3 regions of the Synechococcus sp. H55.7 genome follow, and region 2 is predicted to be linked to each of the others. Evidence: predicted binding sites of a transcription regulator. Region 2 holds the regulator's gene; each other region holds the start of a gene.

Region 1 (6,719 bases), on a different contig from region 2:
CGGTTTCGCTTCAGAGGCGGCGGCAGAGCGTTCGGCAAGGTTGGCGAGCGAAGAGACCATGAATCGAAGGGGTTGCCACACTTCTAGAATACTGTGTGCTTTCCCCCCTTTTTCCTGGCCGGGTTGTGGGTTGAGGTTCGAGGGGGCAATTCCCCCTGCCTGGGATCCCGTCTGCCCTGGGCTCAGCCTAAGATAGGGACACGGATAGTCGTTTTTTTGTCGTTAAGCGGGTTCCGATGTCTCAACCAGCCGCGTCGCCTCAGCAGGCCAACAGCCCTCTCAAGCTGCTGCGTACCCACGAATCTCCCAAGCTGGAGCGCATCCGCCACACCACTTCCCACGTTTTGGCGATGGCGGTGCAAAAGCTGTTTCCCAAGGCCCAGGTCACCATCGGCCCGACGACCGACTACGGCTTCTACTACGACTTTGACCATCCCCAGCCCTTCACCCCGGAAGATCTGGAGCGCATCAAAAAAGAGATGCAGGCGATCATCAAGAAAGGATTGCCGGTGATCCGCGAGGAGGTGAGCCGGGAAGAAGCCAGGCGCCGCATTGAAGCCCTCGGCGAGCCTTACAAGTTGGAGATCCTGGACAGCATCCCCGAAGGCGAGCCGATCACCATTTATCATCTGGGGGACGAGTGGTGGGATCTCTGTGCCGGCCCCCACGTGGAAAACACTAAGGAGATCAACCCCAAAGCTTTTGACCTGCTCAGCGTGGCCGGCGCCTATTGGCGCGGGGATGAGACCAAGCCCCAGCTTCAACGCATCTACGGCACCGCCTGGGAGACGCCAGAGGAGCTGAAGGAATACAAGCGGCGGCTGGAAGAGGCCAAACGGCGGGATCACCGCAAGCTGGGCAAGGAGCTGGGCCTTTTCATCTTTTCCGACGAGGTGGGGCCGGGCCTGCCCCTTTGGACCCCCAAAGGAACTACCCTGCGCTGGGTGCTGGAGGATTTTCTCAAGCAGGAGCAGCTCAAGCGGGGCTATCTGCCGGTGGTGACGCCCCACATCGCCCGCGTGGATCTGTTCAAGATCTCCGGCCACTGGCAAAAGTATCGAGAAGACATGTTCCCTATGATGGCGGAGAATGAGCAGGCGCGGGCGGCAGAGCAGGGCTTTGTCATGAAGCCGATGAACTGCCCTTTTCACATCCAAATCTATAAATCGGAGCTGCGCTCCTACCGCGATTTGCCGCTGCGCTATGCCGAATTCGGCACCGTCTATCGCTACGAACAATCGGGGGAATTGGGAGGCTTGACCCGCGTTCGCGGCTTCACAGTGGACGACGCCCATTTGTTTGTCCGCACCGATCAGTTGGAAGAAGAGTTTCTCAAGGTTGTCGATCTCATTCTGGTTGTTTTCGAGAAGCTCAGACTCAAGGATTTTCGCGCCCGCCTCAGTTTCCGCGATCCCAAGTCCGATAAATATCTGGGATCCCCGGAAGAGTGGGACATGGCCGAAAATGCCATTCGGCGAGCGGTGGAGAAGCTATCAATGCCGCATTTTGAAGGGATTGGGGAGGCGGCTTTCTACGGGCCAAAGCTGGACTTTATTTTCCGCGACGCGCTGGATCGGGAGTGGCAGTTGGGCACGGTGCAGGTGGATTATCAAAACCCGCAGCGCTTTGATTTGTACTATGTAGCCGAAGACGGATCCCGGCAGCGGCCGGTGATGATCCACCGCGCTCCCTTTGGCTCGCTGGAGCGGCTCATTGGGATCCTCATCGAGGAATATGCCGGGGATTTTCCTTTCTGGCTGGCACCGGAACAGGTGCGCATTTTGCCCGTTTCCGACCAATACCTGGGCTATGCCACCCAGGTGCGGGATCACCTGCGGGAACAGGGGATCCGCGTCCACATCGATGCCGACAGCGACCGCCTGCCCAAAAAGATCCGCAACGCCGAGAAGGCCAGGATCCCCTTCATGCTCATTGTGGGAGAACAAGAACAGGCAACCGGCACAGTGAGCGTGCGCCAGCGCCACGGCCAAGACCTGGGATCCCTGACGGTGGCGGAGTTCCTGGCCCAGGCGCGAGCGCTGGACTAGCGGCGGTTAGGCTACCTGTTCCAGCAGCAGCTTCTCGTTTGAATCTGGTTGAAATGTCCATAGTCGTTTCAAACAAGGTTAAGACTCTTCGCTGCCGTCCCAAGCGCTCCGCGCCGCTGACGCGTTCGCCTTTGCCGGCAGGGGGTGTTGGTACCCCCGACCCCTCTCCCGCAAGGGGAGAGGGGAGCTAGAGATCAACCAGCAAGCTGTTTCATAACCGTTTGCAATGACTATAGTTACTTTGAACCGAGGTGAAACAGCCTGTCGATCTAAGCCGTTCTCCTGCCCATACGATTGTAGACAACAGCACTATCAACTGTAGCCCTTACTACAGTATTGCTTCCTTCATCGGAGATACACTTTTAGGCATCTGCAGCCTGACTCCAGAGCGACGGCTCAAGGATAGATCCGATGCCCAAAACGCTGTTTAAAGTTGACCTGACCAAGCCGATGGATCAACAGGATCTGCCAGGTCACAACCGCTGGCATCCTGACATCCCTGCGGTGGTTTCTGTGAACCCCGGCGAAGTCTTCCGAATTGAGTGTAAAGACTGGACGGATGGACAAATTAAGAACAACGATGATCCTTCCGACATTGAGCAGGTTGACCTAAGTGTTGTTCATGTTTTAAGTGGGCCTATTTGGGTTAACGGCGCCCAGCCTGGAGATATCCTGATCGTCGATCTGCTGGACATTGGGCCACTGCCGGGAGACGAGTGGGGGTTTACAGGTATTTTTGCCAAAGAAAATGGCGGAGGATTCCTCACCGATCATTTTCCCAATGCGGCCAAGGCCATCTGGGATTTTCAGGGTATTTACACCACTTCCAGACACATTCCTCATGTGCGCTTTGCCGGCATTATCCACCCTGGCCTCATCGGCTGCGCTCCATCCCACAAGTTGCTGGCAACTTGGAACAAGCGGGAGGCTGAGCTGGTTGCTTCGGCTCCTGATTTGCGCACTTACGGCGCGGGCCTATCTGGTAATCAGCCTGTGCTGGCCGCCTTGCCCAATCCCAAGAACGCGATTTTGGGAACCCTGCCCAAGTCAGAGTATGAGCGGGTTGCTGCCGAAGCGGCCCGGACGGTGCCCCCACGGGAGCACGGCGGTAACTGCGATATCAAAAACTTGTCTAAGGGAACACGGATCTACTTTCCGGTTTACGTGGAGGGTGCCAAGCTGTCGATGGGAGATATTCACTTCTCACAAGGGGACGGAGAGATCTCTTTTTGTGGCGCCATTGAAATGTCAGGCTATATCGATCTCCATGTTGATCTAATTAAGGGTGGCGTTGAGAAGTACGGATTGGTTAATCCCATCTTTAAGCCTGGCCCTGTAGAGCCGCGTTACTCAGAATATCTTGTCTTTGAGGGCATTTCTGTGGACGAGTTTACAGGTAAGCAACATTATATGGATGTTCACATTGCTTACCGACGTGCCTGCTTAAATGCCATCGAATATCTGAAAAAGTTTGGCTTTACGGGAGAACAAGCTTATCTCCTGCTCAGTTCTGCACCCGTGGAGGGCAGGGTGAGCGGGATCGTCGATATTCCTAATGCTTGCTGTACGGTGGCCGTTCCTACACAAATCTTCGAGATAGATATCCTACCCAGGTAAATCCTTAGCTGTTCTTAGATGTTTCGAGCCATCTTGATATCTTTCTCAAGTGTTGGAGTAAGAAGATGCCCCTGTATGAGTTTAAGTGTCAAAGCTGTGGTGAGTTTGAGTTATGGCGACCTCTGTCTCAATACCGGGATCCAGCGTACTGCCCCACTTGTAAGCAAGAGGGTAAGCGTCTTATTTCGGTTCCCATGATTCAACTTTCTAGTTCCTTGCCAGCTCCAAAGGGTGAAAGAGAACCTAAGTTGATCAGGCGGGAACAGCACTCAAACTCTGACTCAAACTCCCGAAGGTATCGACTCCAATCTTGTGGGCGACCCTGGATGTTGCATCATTAGTCGTTTGTGGGCTGGTCAGACCAGATGAAGGAGCCCTGCAGACAATAGCAGCTATCAGGAGCCACAGCCCCGCTCTATTCGGCTGGGAAGCAACATGATGAATCAGCGCTTTATTTCATTTATTGGTGATTCGTAAGGGCCGCCTTGTGGGCGAACTCGCGCCCAAAGAGGCCACTGAAGAGCGTCTGGAACTGCTGATGGGAGATACCCAGGATTTTTCAGCAGCTCAGGAAAAGTTGGGGGTAGTTTGAGAAGACCCTGTTGCCCGCTCTTGGGCCAAAGCTGCCCGCCGCTGCTCCAAGTCTTGCGGGGAGATGCGCCCGTAGGTGACGCTCAGCTCCGCCAGCCGCTGGGCCAGCTCCGGCCGCAGCATCTCCTCGCGGTAGCGCCAGGCCCAGTTGTTCTCGGCCCTGCCGGGGAAGTTCATGCGCGCCTCTGCCCCCAGGCCCATCACATCTTGCAGGGGAATGATGGCCAGGTCGGCCACGGAAGCCAGGGCCAGGCGAATCAGATCCCAGTGGATGCCGTCAGATCCCTGGCAGCCCAGGTAGCGCAACAGATTTTGTTTTTCCCACTCCGGGCGTTCTGGGTCATGAAACCAGCCCACCACGGTGTTGTTGTCGTGGGTGCCGGTATAGACGACGAAGTTGCGCTCATAGCTATGGGGCAAATAGGGGTTATCGGGCCCCGAGCCAAAGGCAAAGAGCAGCACTTTCATGCCGGGCAAGCCAAATTGATCCCGCAGTTGCAACACTTCCGGTGTGATGTCCCCCAGGTCTTCGGCAATCACCGGAATTTCCCCCAGCCGGTCGGCCAACGCCTGAAAGAAGTCGGCCCCCGGCCCTTTCTGCCACTCGCCTTCTACTGCTGTTTCCGCCTCGCCAGGGATGGCCCAGTAGCTCTCGAAGCCGCGGAAGTGGTCGATGCGGACGCAATCCACCTGCTTGAGAATGGCCTGGATGCGCCGGATCCACCAGTCGTAGCCGCGAGCCTTGAGCACCTCCCAGTTGTAGAGAGGGTTACCCCAGCGCTGCCCAGTGGGGCTGAAATAGTCGGGGGGCACGCCGGCTACCTGCAGGGGCCGTCCCTGCTCATCCAGGTGAAACAGCTCGCGGTTGGCCCACACATCGGCACTGTTGGGGGCGACATAGATGGGCAAGTCGCCGATCAGCCGCACCTGATGCCGATGGGCATACTCCCGCAGGGATCCCCACTGTTGGGCAAATAGGTATTGCCAAAACATCTGTTGGGTAATGGCATCGGCATGGCGGTCGCGGGCCTCTTGCAAGGCCAGGGGATCCCGTTGTGCCAGGGCCGGATCCCATTGGGTCCACTCCTGGTCACCATACACCTCTTTGAGGGCCATGAATAGAGCGTAGTCCGGCAGCCAGTCGGCCTCGGCAGCACAGTAGGCTTGAAAGGCTTCCCAGTCGGCGGCGGTGGCCTTGTCTTTGAAAGTGGCCCAGGCGCGGCGCAGCAGGCCCAGCTTGAAGGGGATCACGGCTTCGTAGTCCACCTGCTCGGCATTCCCCGCCTGGATGGCCGGCCATTGGAGCAGATCCTGCCAGCCGCTGGGTTCCAGCCAACCGGCTTTGACCAGCAGCTCTGGGCTAATCAGCAGCGGGTTGCCGGCAATGGCAGAAAAGCTCATGTAGGGGGAGTTGCCCCAGCCGGTGGGCCCCAGAGGCAGCACCTGCCAGAGGCGCTGGCCGCTCTCCACCAGAAAATCCACAAACCGGTAAGCAGCCGGCCCCAGATCGCCAATGCCAAAGGATCCCGGTAGCGAGGTGGGGTGCAAGAGGATCCCGCTGAGTCTGCCCATGCGCATGGCTAAGCCTTTTTGCCCTGAGTGGTTTCACCGCCTATCGTGTCACTTTTGCAGCCCGATGGACAGCTCCAGAGGAGACAAAGTCCCAACCAAGTTGCAAAGGTGCCGGGATCCCGTCAGGCCATCTCAGGTGCAGGGCAGGCTTGGGCATACCAGTTGTAGAGGCCATCGCCGGTGGTGAGCCAAGTGTGGGGACGGGATTGGATGTGCTGCAGCGCTTTTTTCAAGGATCCCATGCGCAGAGGCTGCCCGACGATGAAGGGGTGCAGGCCAATGGCCATGATGCGGGGGGAGCGTTCCCCATCCTGCCAGAGGCGGTCGAACTGGTCGATGAGCGCTTGGGCAAAGGTTTCTGCCGGCAGGCGGGCGCTGAGACAGAGGCTGATGTCATTGGCCTCTAGCGTATAGGGGATCCCCAAGAGGGGGCCGGCGGCAGTCGGGAACCAATAGGGTTGATCGTCGTTCACCCAGTCGGTGGTGTAGCGGATCCCGGCAGCCTTGAGCAAGTCAAAGGTGTTCTCGCTAACGGAAAACCCCGGCGTCAGCCAGCCCCAAGGCCGGGAGCCCGAAACCTGCTCCAACAGGGACAAGCTGCGCTCGATCAGCTCTTGTTCGGCTGCGCGGGCCAGGCCGCTGTGGCCAGTGGAGTTGTTCCAGCCATGGGCCAGCACCGACCAGCCGTAGTGGCGGATCCCTTCGATGATGGGGGGGTAAAGCTCTACCATTTCCGCGTTCAGGGCGGCAGTTACCGGGATCCCCAGCTCGGCAAACAGCTCAAACAAGCGCCAAATGCCCACCCGATTGCCGTAGTCCCGCCAGCCGTAGTTGGCGATCTCAGGAGAGCTGGTGAGATGGGGTTGAATGGCCGTGCCCAGCCTGCCGAAG
Region 2 (6,719 bases):
TGACCCAAAGGCCGGAGCTGTTTGCCGCGGCCCTGCCCGCTGTGGGGGTGTTCGACATGCTGCGCTTTCATAAGTTCACCATCGGCTGGGCCTGGGTCTCGGAGTACGGATCCCCGGAAGACCCGGAGGAATTCAAGGCCCTCTACGCCTATTCCCCCCTGCACAACCTCAAGCCCGGCACCGCCTATCCCGCCACCCTGATCACCACAGCAGATCACGACGACCGGGTGGTGCCGGCCCACAGCTTCAAGTTTGCTGCTGCCCTGCAGGCGGCACAGGGGGGATCCCAGCCCATCCTCATTCGCATCGACACCAAAGCCGGCCACGGGGCCGGCAAGCCCACCACCAAGCTCATTGAAGAGACCGCCGACCGCTGGGCCTTTTTGGTGCAGGTGCTGGGGAGGGATGGAACGGGAGTTAGCGAGCTTTAGGGCCCAGGCCCACCCGGCCGGCATAGACTGCCGCTTCCCCCAGCTCGTCTTCGATGCGCAACAGTTGGTTGTATTTGGCAATGCGCTCGCTGCGGCAGAGGGATCCGGTTTTGATCTGGCCGGCGCGGGTGGCCACCGCCAGGTCGGCGATGGTGGTGTCTTCTGTCTCACCGGAGCGGTGGCTGATCACAGAGCGAAAACCTGCCTGGCTAGCCAGGTGCATGGCCGAGACCGTCTCCGTCAGCGTGCCAATCTGGTTGAGCTTGATCAAGATGGCGTTGGCGGCGCCGCTGTCGATGCCTTTCTGCAGCCGGGCTGGGTTGGTGACGAACAGGTCGTCCCCTACCAGTTGCACCCGCGATCCCAGTTGAGTGGTGAGGGCCTGCCAGCCGGCCCAGTCTTCCTCCGCCAGTCCATCTTCAACGGAAAGGATGGGATAGTTGGCCAGCAGTTGCTCGTAGTAATTGACCATTTGCTCGGCGCTACGGGCTTGGCCCTCGAAGTGGTACTGCCCATCCTGCAGCAGCTCGTTGGCGGCCACGTCCAGGGCCAAGGCGATATCTTCCCCCGGCCTGTAGCCTGCCTGTTCGATGGCCGTCAGCAACAGATCCAAAGCTGCCGCATTGGAGGGGAGATCGGGGGCAAATCCGCCTTCGTCCCCCACCCCGGTGGACAGCCCCTTCTGCTGTAGCACCGTCTTCAGCACCGCAAACACCTCGGCCCCGTAGCGCAGCGCCTCGCGAAAGCTGGCCGCACCAATGGGCACCAGCATAAACTCCTGGATGTCCACGTTGTTGTCGGCGTGGGCACCGCCGTTGAGCACGTTCATCAACGGCACCGGCAGCAAGTTGGCAAAAGGCCCGCCCAGATATTTGTAAAGAGGCAGGCCCACCGCTTCCGCCGCCGCTTTGGCCGTCGCCAGAGAAACTGCCAAAATGGCGTTGGCCCCCAGGCGGGACTTGTTGGGGGTGCCGTCCAGGTCGATCAGCAACTGGTCGATGCGGGCTTGGTTGAGGGCATCTTCTCCCCGCAGCTCCGACTGGATGGGGCCAAGAATGTTTTCCACCGCCCTCAGCACGCCCTTACCTCCATAGCGCTTGGGATCCCCGTCCCGCAGCTCGTGGGCCTCAAAGGTACCGGTCGAAGCGCCGCTGGGCACCTGCGCCAAGCCCGTTGCTCCGTTGGCCAGGCCCACCAGGGCTTCTAGGGTGGGGCGTCCTCGCGAGTCGAGGATCTCATGGGCGGTAATCCACTCGATGGCCGTTTCCACAGTTACACCTCAGCAATTGGCTAGACAGCTCTGGCCAAAGCCAGATCCCCCCACAGGCTAATAGATCCTTGACCGGGATCCCGTCAGCTTCCAGAAAACTTTAAGAGAGAGAACCCAAAGATTCTGCGGAGCTGCAGGGGTGAGTTGAGCATTGGCTGGTTTGGGGGGCAGAGTTTAGGCCCCATCCCCTCTAGACAAAGCGGTGGCTCAGCCGCATCGGGTCGTGTACAGTGATCTTCTTCTTGTAAATGGAAATGTACTTCTTCTTGCGCAGCTCTCCCAACAGACGGGTGATGGTGACGCGGGTCGAGCCAATGGCTTCGGCAATGGCCTGGTGAGACAGCTTGAGATCAATGGTGACCCCATCCGGGCCAGGCACCCCGAAATCGCGGCAGAGGATCAGCAAAAAGCTAACCAGACGGGATCCCATATCGCGGTGAGCCAGCGTCTCGATCATCATCTCCGTTTGCAAAATGCGGGAAGACAAGCTCTTGAGCAGCAACATGGCCAGTTCGGCGTTCTCCCGCAGGGATTTTTCCACCTGCTCAATCGGCAGAGAGAGCAACTCAGCAGGCGTAAAGGCCACCGCGTGATAGAAGCGGTCGGAGCGCTGCCCCGTGATGAAGGAGAGCACCCCGAAGATGCTGTTTTCCCGCAGAAGAGCAACGGTAATTTCTTCCCCCATTTCGTAGACCCGCGAGAGCTTGACAGCTCCTTTCACCAAAAAGTAAACCCGCTCCGCCGGATCCCCAGGGAAAAAGATGGTCTTACCACGTTCAAACGTTTCGATAACCGGAGGATGGTGAGGGCCTCCCAGTTGCTTGAAGGCTGTGATCAGAGATTTTTCTGCGACGGCCACCACCATACTCATCAACCTTTTGAGGTCAGTTTATACCTAAGATCAATCCATGTAAGATCAATTTAGAAGCATTGGGCCGAGTTGCAACCCTATCGACTCCAGAATCGGCAACAATAGCCGGGTTTACCCTAAGGTAGAGGGTTCTGCCTAGGCATCTTTGTAGCACGGGCTACGTTTTTAGGTCTCGTTTCTGTTCCACAAAGGGATCCCAAGCCAAGGGTAGGATAAGGGCTATTGTCACTGGGGCCTTGCCAGCTCTGGGTGGTAGGAAGCAAGTGGTGGACTGGAAAATCCTATGGGGATCCCGGAGGCTGTTGTTGCTGCACCTTCTCAACTGAGCCGCCAGCATTTCACAGTGCGGATGCCGGAGCCGGCCAAGCATCTGCTGGAGGTGGAACTACAGATCCAAGAGGTGGATCCAGAAGTGCCTCTGCGACTGCGGCTGCCGGTGTGGACGCCGGGATCCTACCTGGTGCGGGAATATGCCCGCCATGTGCAAGAGTTTCAGGCGGCAACGGAGCAAGGGATCCCTTTGGCCTGGCGGAAGGTAGATAAGAACACTTGGGAGATCGAGCCGCCGGGCTGTTCGGCTGTGAAGGTTCGCTATCGGGTCTATGCCTATGAGCTGACGGTGCGCACCAACCATTTGGATCTCACCCACGCCTACTTCAACGGGGCGGCGCTCTTTTTCTATGTGCCCGGTCGCGAGCGGGAACCCTACACCTTGACGGTGATCCCTCCCAAGCCTGATTGGCGCATCGCCACCAGTTTGCGACCTTTGATTTCTTCTTCTGAGGATCCTGCTTCCGGCCAGTCTTTTGTGGCAGCAGACTACGACGAGCTGGTGGATAGTCCGGTGGAGGTGGGCCTGCACCAGTTGCGGTCGTTTGCAGTGGAAGGGATCCCGCATTACTTCGTGGTCTGGGGAGCAGGCACCCTGGATTTGGAGCAAGCGGTGGCCGATGCCGAGAAAATTGTCCGGGCCACTGCGGCGTTTTTTGGCGGGCTGCCCTACGACCGCTACTGGTTTATTGTGCATTTGTCGCCAGGGGGATTTGGCGGCCTAGAGCACAAGTACAGCACCACCCTCAACTATTCTGGCCTGGAGCTGCGTCGGCCCCAGTCCTATCGCCGCTTTTTGGCTCTGCTGGCCCACGAGCTTTTCCATGCTTGGAACGTCAAGCGGCTGCGCCCTCTGGCTTTGGAGAAAATTGACTACAACCAAGAAAATTACGTGGACTGCCTCTGGTTTTGCGAGGGGGCAACCAGCTACTACGAAAATGTCATCTTGCTGCGGGCAGGGATCCTCAGCGCCAAAGATTTTTTGCAGATCCTGGCCGAGCAAATTGGCCGGCTGCAGCGTACTCCGGGTCGGGCCGTGCAATCGCTGCGGGAATCCAGTTTCGACACCTGGATCAAACTCTACCGTCCCCACGAAAATAGCCTCAACAGCCAGGTTTCCTATTACCTCAAGGGCGCTTTGGTCTGCTGGCTGCTGGATCTGCACATTCGCCACCTTTCGGGGGGCCAGGGATCCCTGGACACGGCCATGCAGGATTTGTGGCAGCGCTTTGGCCGGTTTGAGAAAGGCTACACCCACCAAGACTTGCGGGAAGCCTTTGAGCGGGCAGCCGGCGCCGATCTTGGCCGCTTTTTCGCCGCCTATGTGGAAGGTACGGAAGAGCTGGACTACAACGCTCACCTACACCCTTTTGGCCTCACCCTCAAGGCCCACTTCAGCCGCCCTGACCCTTCCCCCTATCTGGGCCTGAACTTCAACGGCGAAGGCAACCGCATCAGCACAGTGGAGATGGGATCCCCGGCCCAAAAAGCAGGCATCTGGGCCGGCGACGAGCTGGTGGCCTTGGATGGCTTCCGGGTAAGCGCTGCCAACTTGCCAGAACGCTTGGCGGCCTACCAGCCCCACCAGGTCATCTGCCTGAGCGTCTTCCAAGGCGATCAGTTGAAACACTTCTGGATCCCCTTGGATCCACCCCGCCCGGATGTTTACACCCTCGAAGCGTTGCCGCAACTCACTCCCACCCAGAAAGCGCTCCAGCAGGGCTGGCTGGGATCCCTGCTCGGCTCTTCGGGACAAGATACGCCTCTTCTTGAAAATTCGCTCACCTCGCCTGAGAATCTTGAAACAAGCGAGTAACCTAGTTAACTTAAACGAGAAGTAACAACAGGGGTCAGGAGCGAATCTAATGGACTTCGTTTTGGTTTTATTAATTGGGGTGGCTGTTGGTTTCTCATTGGGTGTTTACGTTGCTCGCCATTACAAGGTCAGTCCTAGACCGGAAATCTGGAAACAAGAGATCATTAGAGAGATATCTTCACACTTAAGGCAACACAGCCAAGAACTCAACAACGCCAACAAAACCTTAACCAAACTGGTCGAAGGATTGGCAGACGAGATTTCTCGGAAGTTACAGGCTACTCAAGCCGATCTCAAAGGGCTTAGATCTCGTCTTGTAGATAGTCACCAAGATTTGCTGCAAAGTTGGAGTAGAGATCTTCTGCAGGCTATATCTGTAAAGTTTTCCGAACATAATGAGCAGCTAAACGATCAGCGAGCCATCCTGGAAAACTTAGTGAAAGAAACTAAAGATATTTATCAGCGACTACAGATTGCTATCCAAAGTTTTCCCAGATTAGAGATATCTCAAACTACAGATCAGAGCTCTCAGAATGAGCAGGTTGCCAGTCATGAAACACCAGAGCCTAGGCTAACAGACGATGTACCGAGAGATAAAGAGGAGATCGCTGCCGCCGGTATATTAGAGGTCGACGTATCAAAGATAGAATCATTCTTAAGCTCAAAAAACATAAAAATCAAAAGCATAGATGTGAAAGAAAAAGAGGAAAAATTAGATCAAATAGCTGCCTTTATGGGCAATCGATATTCTTTGATTAAAAGATTCTATGGAATGATTAAATCAAATATGAATAGCGGAAACTCTTTCTCAATAAACCTTAAAGACGAGCCTCAACAAGTAATCAGCTCAACTTGCCAGGTTGCCAAAGAGTTACATGGAATCGCATTTTTAGAAGAGTACAGATACTTTAAGGCACCCAGGTATCTGTTGGTAGCAAGACCCAGTAGGTCGTCCCAAGCACTAAATTTTCTCTCAGGAAAATGGCTAGAGAGATACGTTAGGGATAAGCTGATCTGCCTTGCTGCAAGTCAAGCTGAAAAGATTGATTTCTCTTACATAACAAATGCTCAAGTTACTTTGCCGAATGGAGCTGATTTTGAAATGGATCTTTTCTTTCATATTAACGATCAATTCTACTGGGTGGAATCAAAGACAGGCGAGTACCAAGACAAAGTACAGAAGTACTCCAAGATTGCTTCTGACCTCGGTCTCCAGAAAAACCAAGTTTTCATGGTTTTAACCGATGTTAGCCAAGATGTAAAAACCAGTCTATCTTCCCTCTACCATTTATCAGTCATCAGCGTTGATGAGGTTGAGGCTGCCTTTGAGGGGATCCTAAAAAGTCATCTTTGAGAAATCTGAAAGGCACCCAAGCGCATTAGCTCAAGCCACAATTTTGACAGCCTGCTCCACACACCACCAGGGATCCTCGGCAAAAGCCGGCATGGGCGTGCTGCCCGCCTTGCCCAAAATGGCCAGCCGAACTTCCCGATCCAGCCGGGATCCGGCCCCATAGGGATCCTCAGAGGGGGGTTCCAGTCTTTGTCCTAGGGGGGGCATCGCCATGATGCCCGGCTGCATACTGGTACTGCTGACCCAGATTTTGAAGCGATCCACCGCCATATCTGCGCCTTCGGGCAGTTGCATCTGGAGCAGGTAGCGGGGCCCAGAGCCGATCAGCAGGCTCTCGCTGGGGCGCAAACGAGCGGGCAGATCCGGTTGATAGGGGTAAACCAAATCCACGCTGTAGCGCCGCTCGTCAAAGACCACCACATAGACGTGCACGGGGGTGGGGGCTCTGTTGCGCAGGGCGATGGCGAGGTTGCGGCCTGCCTGGATTTGCACCTGTCCCTGGGGATCCCGCGGCAGGGGGCTCACTTCGGCAGGGGCAGAGCTGCTTGCCGGCGTTTCCAGTTGGAGAAACTCCACCTCTAGGACGCTGCTCAAAGCATCGGTGGCAGGTTGCAGGTTGAGGAGGTTGCCAAAAGCAGCCACGTGCT
Region 3 (6,719 bases), on a different contig from region 2:
ATATTTCCCTTTCCATCAATTGCGATGGCGCGAGCCTCGTCAGAGGAAGGGGTGCCAAACTGGCGCAGCCAAGGGCTGGGACTACAGCCAAAACCTAAACCGAAAAAAGCTAAGACACCCAGAACTGCTCTAGCCAGTGCCTGTCTCCTGCTCATAGGCCCTCTTTTGGGGGCACTGGGCAAAGCATAGCAAGGGCTCTCCCCTGGCTATCGCGAGGGATAAGCCCCCGCCTCTTCTCCAGCAGCAGCACAGGATCCCTAGGCAACCTGAGGCATTGCTTCAGGGCTGGCCAGGCGCGGCGAAAACTGCAGCGCTGCCTGCACAAAGGCCTGAAACAGGCGAAAATGCTCAGCCTCTTCAAAGGTGAACTCGGGGTGCCACTGCACGGCAATGGCCCAGGGATGGGTTTCGTGCTCGATGGCCTCGATGAGCTCGTCGGGAGAACAGGCAGCCAAACGCCAGCCCGCCGGCACCCCCCAAACAGCCTGGTGGTGCCAAGAGACTACGGAGATTGCGTCGACGCCGACAATTTGCTGCAGGCGGGTGGAGCGGATGAGGCTGACGCTGTGGCGAACGGGCTTGCGATCGGCGGGGTTGAAATGATCCAGCTCGTCGTACACGTCGGGCACATGGGGGATCAGCTTGCCGCCGCTGACCACGTTCAGCAACTGCATCCCTCGACAAATGCCCAAGACCGGGATCCCTTGCGCCAGCGCGGCTGCCGCCAAGGCCATCTCAAAGCGATCCCGCTCGGCGCTGACGTGACGCACCTGGGGATGTTGGGGATCCTCTCCGTAGGTGCTGGGGCAAAGGTCGCCGCCTCCTGTCAACACCAGCCCATCTACCGCAGCCAGCAGCGCTTGTGGCTCACTTTCGCCTGGGGGAAAAAGAACGGGGATCCCGCCAGCAGCGCGAAGGGCATCCACATAGCGGCCCGGCGCCACAAAATCTCCCTGGCCGTTGCGGCTGGGGGTAGTAACGCCGATGAGGGGCCGATTTACAAAAGAGGGTGTCCGGTTCATTCCTCTACACTACATTGACAACAAAGCTGAGAAAGTACCGCTCGCCACCATAAACCTTGACAACTCTGGCTGACTGGGGGCAACCGGTATACCCCCTGTCCTAACTTCCACCACGATAACCGTAAAAGTAGCCGGAAGCACACTAGGCAAATCCAGAGCCGCCCACAGTAAAACAGGGTAGGGTTCGAGGGATCCCGACGTGCGTTTTGATACTTATGACCCAGGTGAAGGTTTTTACGATGAGCTGTTTGTGGGGCGCGGTCGGCCTCGCCCTGAGGCGATCCCGCTGATTGAGCGCCTGCATTCGCTGGGAGAAGGAGAGCTGCAGCAGCGGCAAGCGGCGGCCCAGGCAGCCCTCTTTCAGATGGGGGTAACCTTCAACGTCTATGGCGACAGCCAGGGCACGGAGCGGATTTTCCCCTTCGACATCATTCCCCGCATCGTCTCAGCCTCTGAGTGGCAGCGGCTGGAGCAGGGCCTGAAGCAGCGCATCCATGCCCTGAACCTGTTTATCGACGACGTCTATCACGACCAGAAGATCCTCAAGGATGGGGTGATCCCTGCTGAGCTGGTCGAGACGGCCAAAGGATTCCTGCGGCCTTGTATTGGGCTCAACCCGCCGGGGAGAATTTGGTGCCACGTCACCGGCACCGACCTGGTGCGGGATCGGGACGGGACTTGGTACGTGCTGGAAGACAACCTGCGCTGCCCCTCGGGCATTTCCTATGTGCTGGAAAACCGGCGGGTGATGAAAAGCACCTTTCCCTCGCTGTTTAACACGATGGGGATCCGCCCGGTGGACGACTACCCCAGCCACTTGTTGGATACCCTCCTCAATCTGACGCCGCCGCACCTGGCCAACCCGACAGTGGTGGTGCTCACCCCCGGCATCTACAACTCCGCCTACTTCGAGCATTCTTTTCTGGCCCAGCAGATGGGGGTGGAGCTGGTGGAAGGACGGGATTTGGTGGTGGCCGATGGCTATTTGCAGATGCGCACCACCAAGGGCCTGCAACGGGTGGATGTAATCTACCGCCGCATCGACGATGACTTCATCGATCCGCTGGTCTTTCGCCCCGATTCCCTCTTGGGGGTACCCGGCCTGTTTGAGGTCTATCGCTCGGGTCGGCTGGCAATTGCCAATGCCTTGGGGACAGGAGTGGCAGACGATAAGGTCATCTACGCCTATGTGCCCCAGATGATCCGCTACTACCTGGGAGAAGAAGCGATTTTGCCCAATGTGCCCACCTACTTGTGTTGGGATCCCAAGGATCAAGCTTATGTGCTGGAGAACCTGGACAAGTTGGTGGTGAAGGCGGCCAATGAGTCGGGCGGCTACGGCATGCTGATGGGACCGCGGGCCACACCGGAGGAGCGGGCCGCTTTTGCCGAGAAAATCCGCGCCCAGCCCCGCAACTACATCGCCCAGCCCGTTGTGTGTCTTTCCCGCGTGCCCACCCTCGTGGATTGGGGAGAGGGGCTGAGGCTGGAGCCCTGCCATGTGGATCTGCGGCCCTACATCCTCTACGGCAAAGAGATCTACGTTCATCCCGGCGGCCTAACCCGCGTGGCCCTCAAAAAGGGATCCCTAGTGGTCAACTCCTCCCAAGGGGGCGGCAGCAAAGATACCTGGGTGCTCTGCGGGGATCCCCGCTGCTGAAGGGTAGGCTTAGGCCGGAGCAGCAGGGCCCGGCCATCTGGCGAAACGACGGGCGTGTTGCAGCGCCAAATCCACATAGTGCTCGGCGTGGCGGCGCAACTGCTCCACCTCTTGGTCTGTCAGGGTGCGGATGACCTTGGCCGGGATCCCGACTGCCAAAGAGCGGGGCGGCAGCGAGCGGGTGACCACCGCTCCAGCCCCGACCATGCTGCCCGCCCCGATGGTGACTCCGTTGAGGATGACGGCCCCAATCCCCACCAGGGATCCCGCCTCGATGTGGGCGCTGTGGATGACGGCCCGATGGCCGACGGTGACCTCCTCGCCGATGCAGGTCGGCTGCTCCGGATCCCCGTGCAGGATCGCCCCGTCTTGAATGTTGCTGCGGCGGCCAATCACAATCGGCGACAGATCCCCTCGCAAAATGGCCCCGTACCAGATGCTCACCCCTTCCGAGAGCTGCACATCACCAATCAGCGTGGCATTGGCGGCCACAAAGGCTGCCTGGTCGATCCCTCGCGGCTGCTGCTCCAACCCCACTCTCCAACCAGCAACAACTTCCATCAATCCTACCGCCAGTAACGGTGCGGCAATTCCCGGCCTCCCCAGTGCTCTGCACCGCCTTTGCCCCGGCAGCTGACCAGATGCAAGCATACAACAGCCGTGAAAGAGATTAACCCCCCTCTCCCTTTGGGAGAGGGGCCGGGGGTGGTCGCGTGAGCGGCGCGGAGCGCTTGGGCTATCTCTTTGGGAGAGGGGCCGGGGGTGGTCGCGTGAGCGGCGCGGAGCGCTCGGGCTATCTCTTTGGGAGAGGGGCCGGGGGTGGTCGCGTGAGCGGCGCGGAGCGCTTGGGCTATCCCTTTGGGAGAGGGGCCGGGGGTGAGGGGTTTCGGCTAAGCTTGGCGCTGCAGGAGCAGAGGGGGGTCAGCCGTCTGCAAAGGGCGAATGGCAAAGAAACTTTCGTAGATGCAATCGCCAACGTAATTCATTTGCAATTGCAACTTGTCGAGAAATTCGTGTAAGCCCTGCTCCATAATATCGTCAATGGTGAGATAATCCAGCTCAGAGCGCAGCCGTCCCAAAGCCCGCTCACTGGGATCCCGCCAAGTATCAGCAGGGGTTCCAGTAATCTGGTGTAGGGAGCGATCGGCGTGAATGAGACAAAACTGAATGGAGCGGGGAAATTGCCGATCCAAAATCAGGAAAGAGGCCACCTCTCTAGGGTTAATGCGGTGTTGGCGGCTGTATTTTCGATACATTTCATAAGCGCTGGCCGACTTTAGGAGAGCAATCCACTGCAATTCATCCAGGGGCGTGCCCACATCCTGTACAGAAGGCAGCAAAATAAAATACTTAACATCCAGAATGCGAGCCGTTTTGTCGGCCCGTTCCAAAAGGCGGCCGATTTGTCCAAAGTGCCACCCCTCCCCGTGGGTCATGGTGGCATCCATCACCCCAGCAAAGAGATGGCTGGCCAGCTTGACTTCCGTGAAGAAATCGTGGAGCTGGCTCAGATGCGGCCACTGTTGAGCAGCTTCCTTCACCATTAAGTAGAAGCGATTCACCCGCTCCCACATTTCCGAAGAAATGATCTCCCGCACAGAGCGGGCATTTTCCCGTGCCAGCCGCAAGCAGGAAAAAATCGAGTTGGGATAATCCCTATCAAAAGCCAGAAACTGGATCACCGTTTCCTGGGTCGCCTGGCCGTAGCGCTGGTAAAACAGCTCCTGATCCCCAGTGGTGGAGATGATGGGATCCCATTGCTGAGCTGTGCCACTAGGTGAGTCGAGGATGAGGTTTAGGTTGACATCGATAAAACGGGCAATGTTCTCGGCCCGCTCCACGTAGCGGTTGAGCCAGTAGATGGAATCGGCCACGCGACTCAACATGGTGTTGCCTCCTCTGTTGTCCTCAACCCCAACAGACGGAGCAGCCGCCGCAACTCCACCAGCAGCACTCCTGCCACGCCGGTCAGGATCCAGCCCAGCCAGTCCGCCGCCGTGCCCAAGTAGCGCACCTCCACGCGGTGCTCCCCCGGCGGGATCCGCACTTGCAACAGCCCTGGCTCGTTGTATTCAGCAGCTCTGAACCGTCCATCAATTTGTACCCGCCAGGCGGGGTAGTAAAACGTGCGCAAGACTACAGCTTGCTCCTGACCGGTGGGGTTAAGCGCCCGAAAGCGACGGTAGCCGTAGCGCCACTCTTCCACCTGGAGCCGCGCCGCCGGATCCTCTACCTCGCCTTGCCACTGCAGCAGCGGATCCACCTGTGGGGGCGGCATGGGCAGCGTCGCCTGGCGGGGCCGGTATTCCAGCGCATCCACCAGCGCCAGCCCATCGGGAAAGCGCCAGTGCATGTGCAAGAAAGCAATGCCCGGCCGCTCTTGGGGCTCGTTGGGGAACTGCTTGGCTGCAGCGAGTTCTTGAAAAGTTTGGACAAGCGGCGGATCAAAGCCGGCTTTGGACACCAGTTGCAAGCCCTGCCAGGTTTGGACTGCCATGGCCAGGCCGAGCCCCACCAGCAAAGGGAGCCGCCAGCGCTTGTGCCCCCATCCCCACCCAGCTAGAGATCCCACTAGCCAAGGCACGGTTACCGCCGTTACCGCCATCCAGCGCCAGGAGAACTGAATCCGCCGCAGGGGCAAAACCCACTCGTAGAGCCAAGCCAGCAGATCCGTCATCATCAGCAGCGCCACCAGGCTGGCTCCCAAGCTGTAGAGCAGGGTGGCTCTGGCAAGAGATTCGGCAGCACCACTTTCCTGGCAGGAGAAACTCCTCCCCGACCGGCGGGCCAGCCAAAAAACCAGGATCCCAACTCCTCCCAGAACCGCCGCCATCCAAACCCAGTACCCCACCAGGTTGCTCTCAAACCAGTGCTCTGTCCAGCGCGGCTGCAGCTGCATGAGCCCGCTCACCATCAGGCGATGGTGGGGCGTATACTCCTCGGTAAAGTTGACAAAATCCACCTGGACATGCCGCTGATCCCAAAAGGCTGGCAGCAGATAAAACGCCGTCCACCCCAGCCCCAGCCCAAACCCCAGGTAGCAGCGCCCCACCCTGGGCCAGAAGGGATCCCTTCGCCCCAACACCCAAGGCAGAGGCAGCCAAATCAGGGTAAACACCAGCAAGGTGGGCAGGTGGGACAGCGCCAGCAGGCCGTAGCTCAGGGCCAAAGCCGCAACCGGCCAAAGGGCCTGCAACCGGCAGATCGTCTGCAGCGAGGCCCAGAAAATCCAGGGGGAGACGGCAATGGCCCACACTTCCCCTATGGCTCCCCGTTGGTAGATATCCACCAGCCAATAGGGGCCGGCCATGCTCAGCAGGGCCAAGACCAGCGCCAAAGCCCAAGGAAGCACCTGCCGCAGCAGAAGGTACAGCCCCAGCCCCAAGACCGCCATCGCTAGGCCCATGCTGGCCACCAAAGAGCCGAGCATGTCCAGCCCCAGGGCTCGAAAGGGCAAAGTGGCCACCATACACAGGGGCGGATAGAAGGCAAAGGTGGGGTTGCCATAGCCAAAGTTGGAATACTCCAGCCAGCGGGGGTAAAACTGCCCGCCGAAAAACTGGCGCTGATACTGGAAGGCCCAATTGAGATTGAAGTGGGTGGAATGGGTGATGGGGTAGCCCCGCTGCAGCATTGGCCAGAGCAGTGCCAGCACCCCGGCCAGCAGCGCGATCCCAATAAGCCCTCCCGGTTGGTGCAACCTCTTCAACATCTCACTGGGACGGGCTATTCTGATCGAACCCAGAAGGCCCGGAACTTCCCCCATACTTGCACAACAGGCGGATATTCTCGATCACCATCGCCTTTTCCAAGGCCTTGGCCATGTCGTACAGGGTGAGGGCAGCCACTGCAACCGCCGTCAAAGCCTCCATCTCCACTCCGGTCTGAGCTGTGGTTTTTGCCGTAGCGGTGATCAGAAAGCCGGGCAGGTGGGGATCCGGATCCAGATCCACGGTGATGCTGGTCAAGGGGAGAGGATGACACAGCGGGATCAGATCGGCAGTGCACTTGGCGGCCATGATCCCGGCCAGCCGAGC

The links. The regulator NtcA, encoded in region 2, controls nitrogen genes in cyanobacteria. The targets are predictions, from matches to a motif close to GTANCNNNNGNTAC.
Region 1: the regulator NtcA is predicted to act here: its motif matches at 2,367-2,380, upstream of fmdA (formamidase).
Region 3: the regulator NtcA is predicted to act here: its motif matches at 1,057-1,070, upstream of NW851_RS03040 (circularly permuted type 2 ATP-grasp protein).

Annotation. Positions count from the first base shown of each region.
Region 1 is NZ_JANSJD010000002.1:1,995-8,713, forward strand. Features, by position in the region: gene NW851_RS00925 (HD domain-containing protein) at 1-60, opposite strand, end outside; gene thrS (threonine--tRNA ligase) at 237-2,048, shown strand; gene fmdA (formamidase) at 2,460-3,665, shown strand; gene NW851_RS00940 (FmdB family zinc ribbon protein) at 3,731-4,006, shown strand; gene malQ (4-alpha-glucanotransferase) at 4,233-5,834, opposite strand; gene NW851_RS00950 (polysaccharide deacetylase family protein) at 5,951-6,719, opposite strand, start outside.
Region 2 is NZ_JANSJD010000016.1:51,503-58,221, reverse strand. Features, by position in the region: gene NW851_RS09255 (prolyl oligopeptidase family serine peptidase) at 1-431, shown strand, start outside; gene eno (phosphopyruvate hydratase) at 418-1,701, opposite strand; gene ntcA (global nitrogen regulator NtcA) at 1,892-2,566, opposite strand; gene NW851_RS09240 (M61 family metallopeptidase) at 2,856-4,718, shown strand; gene NW851_RS09235 (hypothetical protein) at 4,768-6,072, shown strand; gene NW851_RS09230 (hypothetical protein) at 6,103-6,719, opposite strand, start outside.
Region 3 is NZ_JANSJD010000004.1:98,610-105,328, reverse strand. Features, by position in the region: partial or broken gene NW851_RS03050 (SBBP repeat-containing protein) at 1-155, opposite strand, end outside; gene NW851_RS03045 (gamma-glutamyl-gamma-aminobutyrate hydrolase family protein) at 258-1,022, opposite strand; gene NW851_RS03040 (circularly permuted type 2 ATP-grasp protein) at 1,222-2,682, shown strand; gene NW851_RS03035 (gamma carbonic anhydrase family protein) at 2,692-3,243, opposite strand; gene NW851_RS03030 (alpha-E domain-containing protein) at 3,573-4,568, opposite strand; gene NW851_RS03025 (hypothetical protein) at 4,562-6,394, opposite strand; gene moaC (cyclic pyranopterin monophosphate synthase MoaC) at 6,396-6,719, opposite strand, start outside.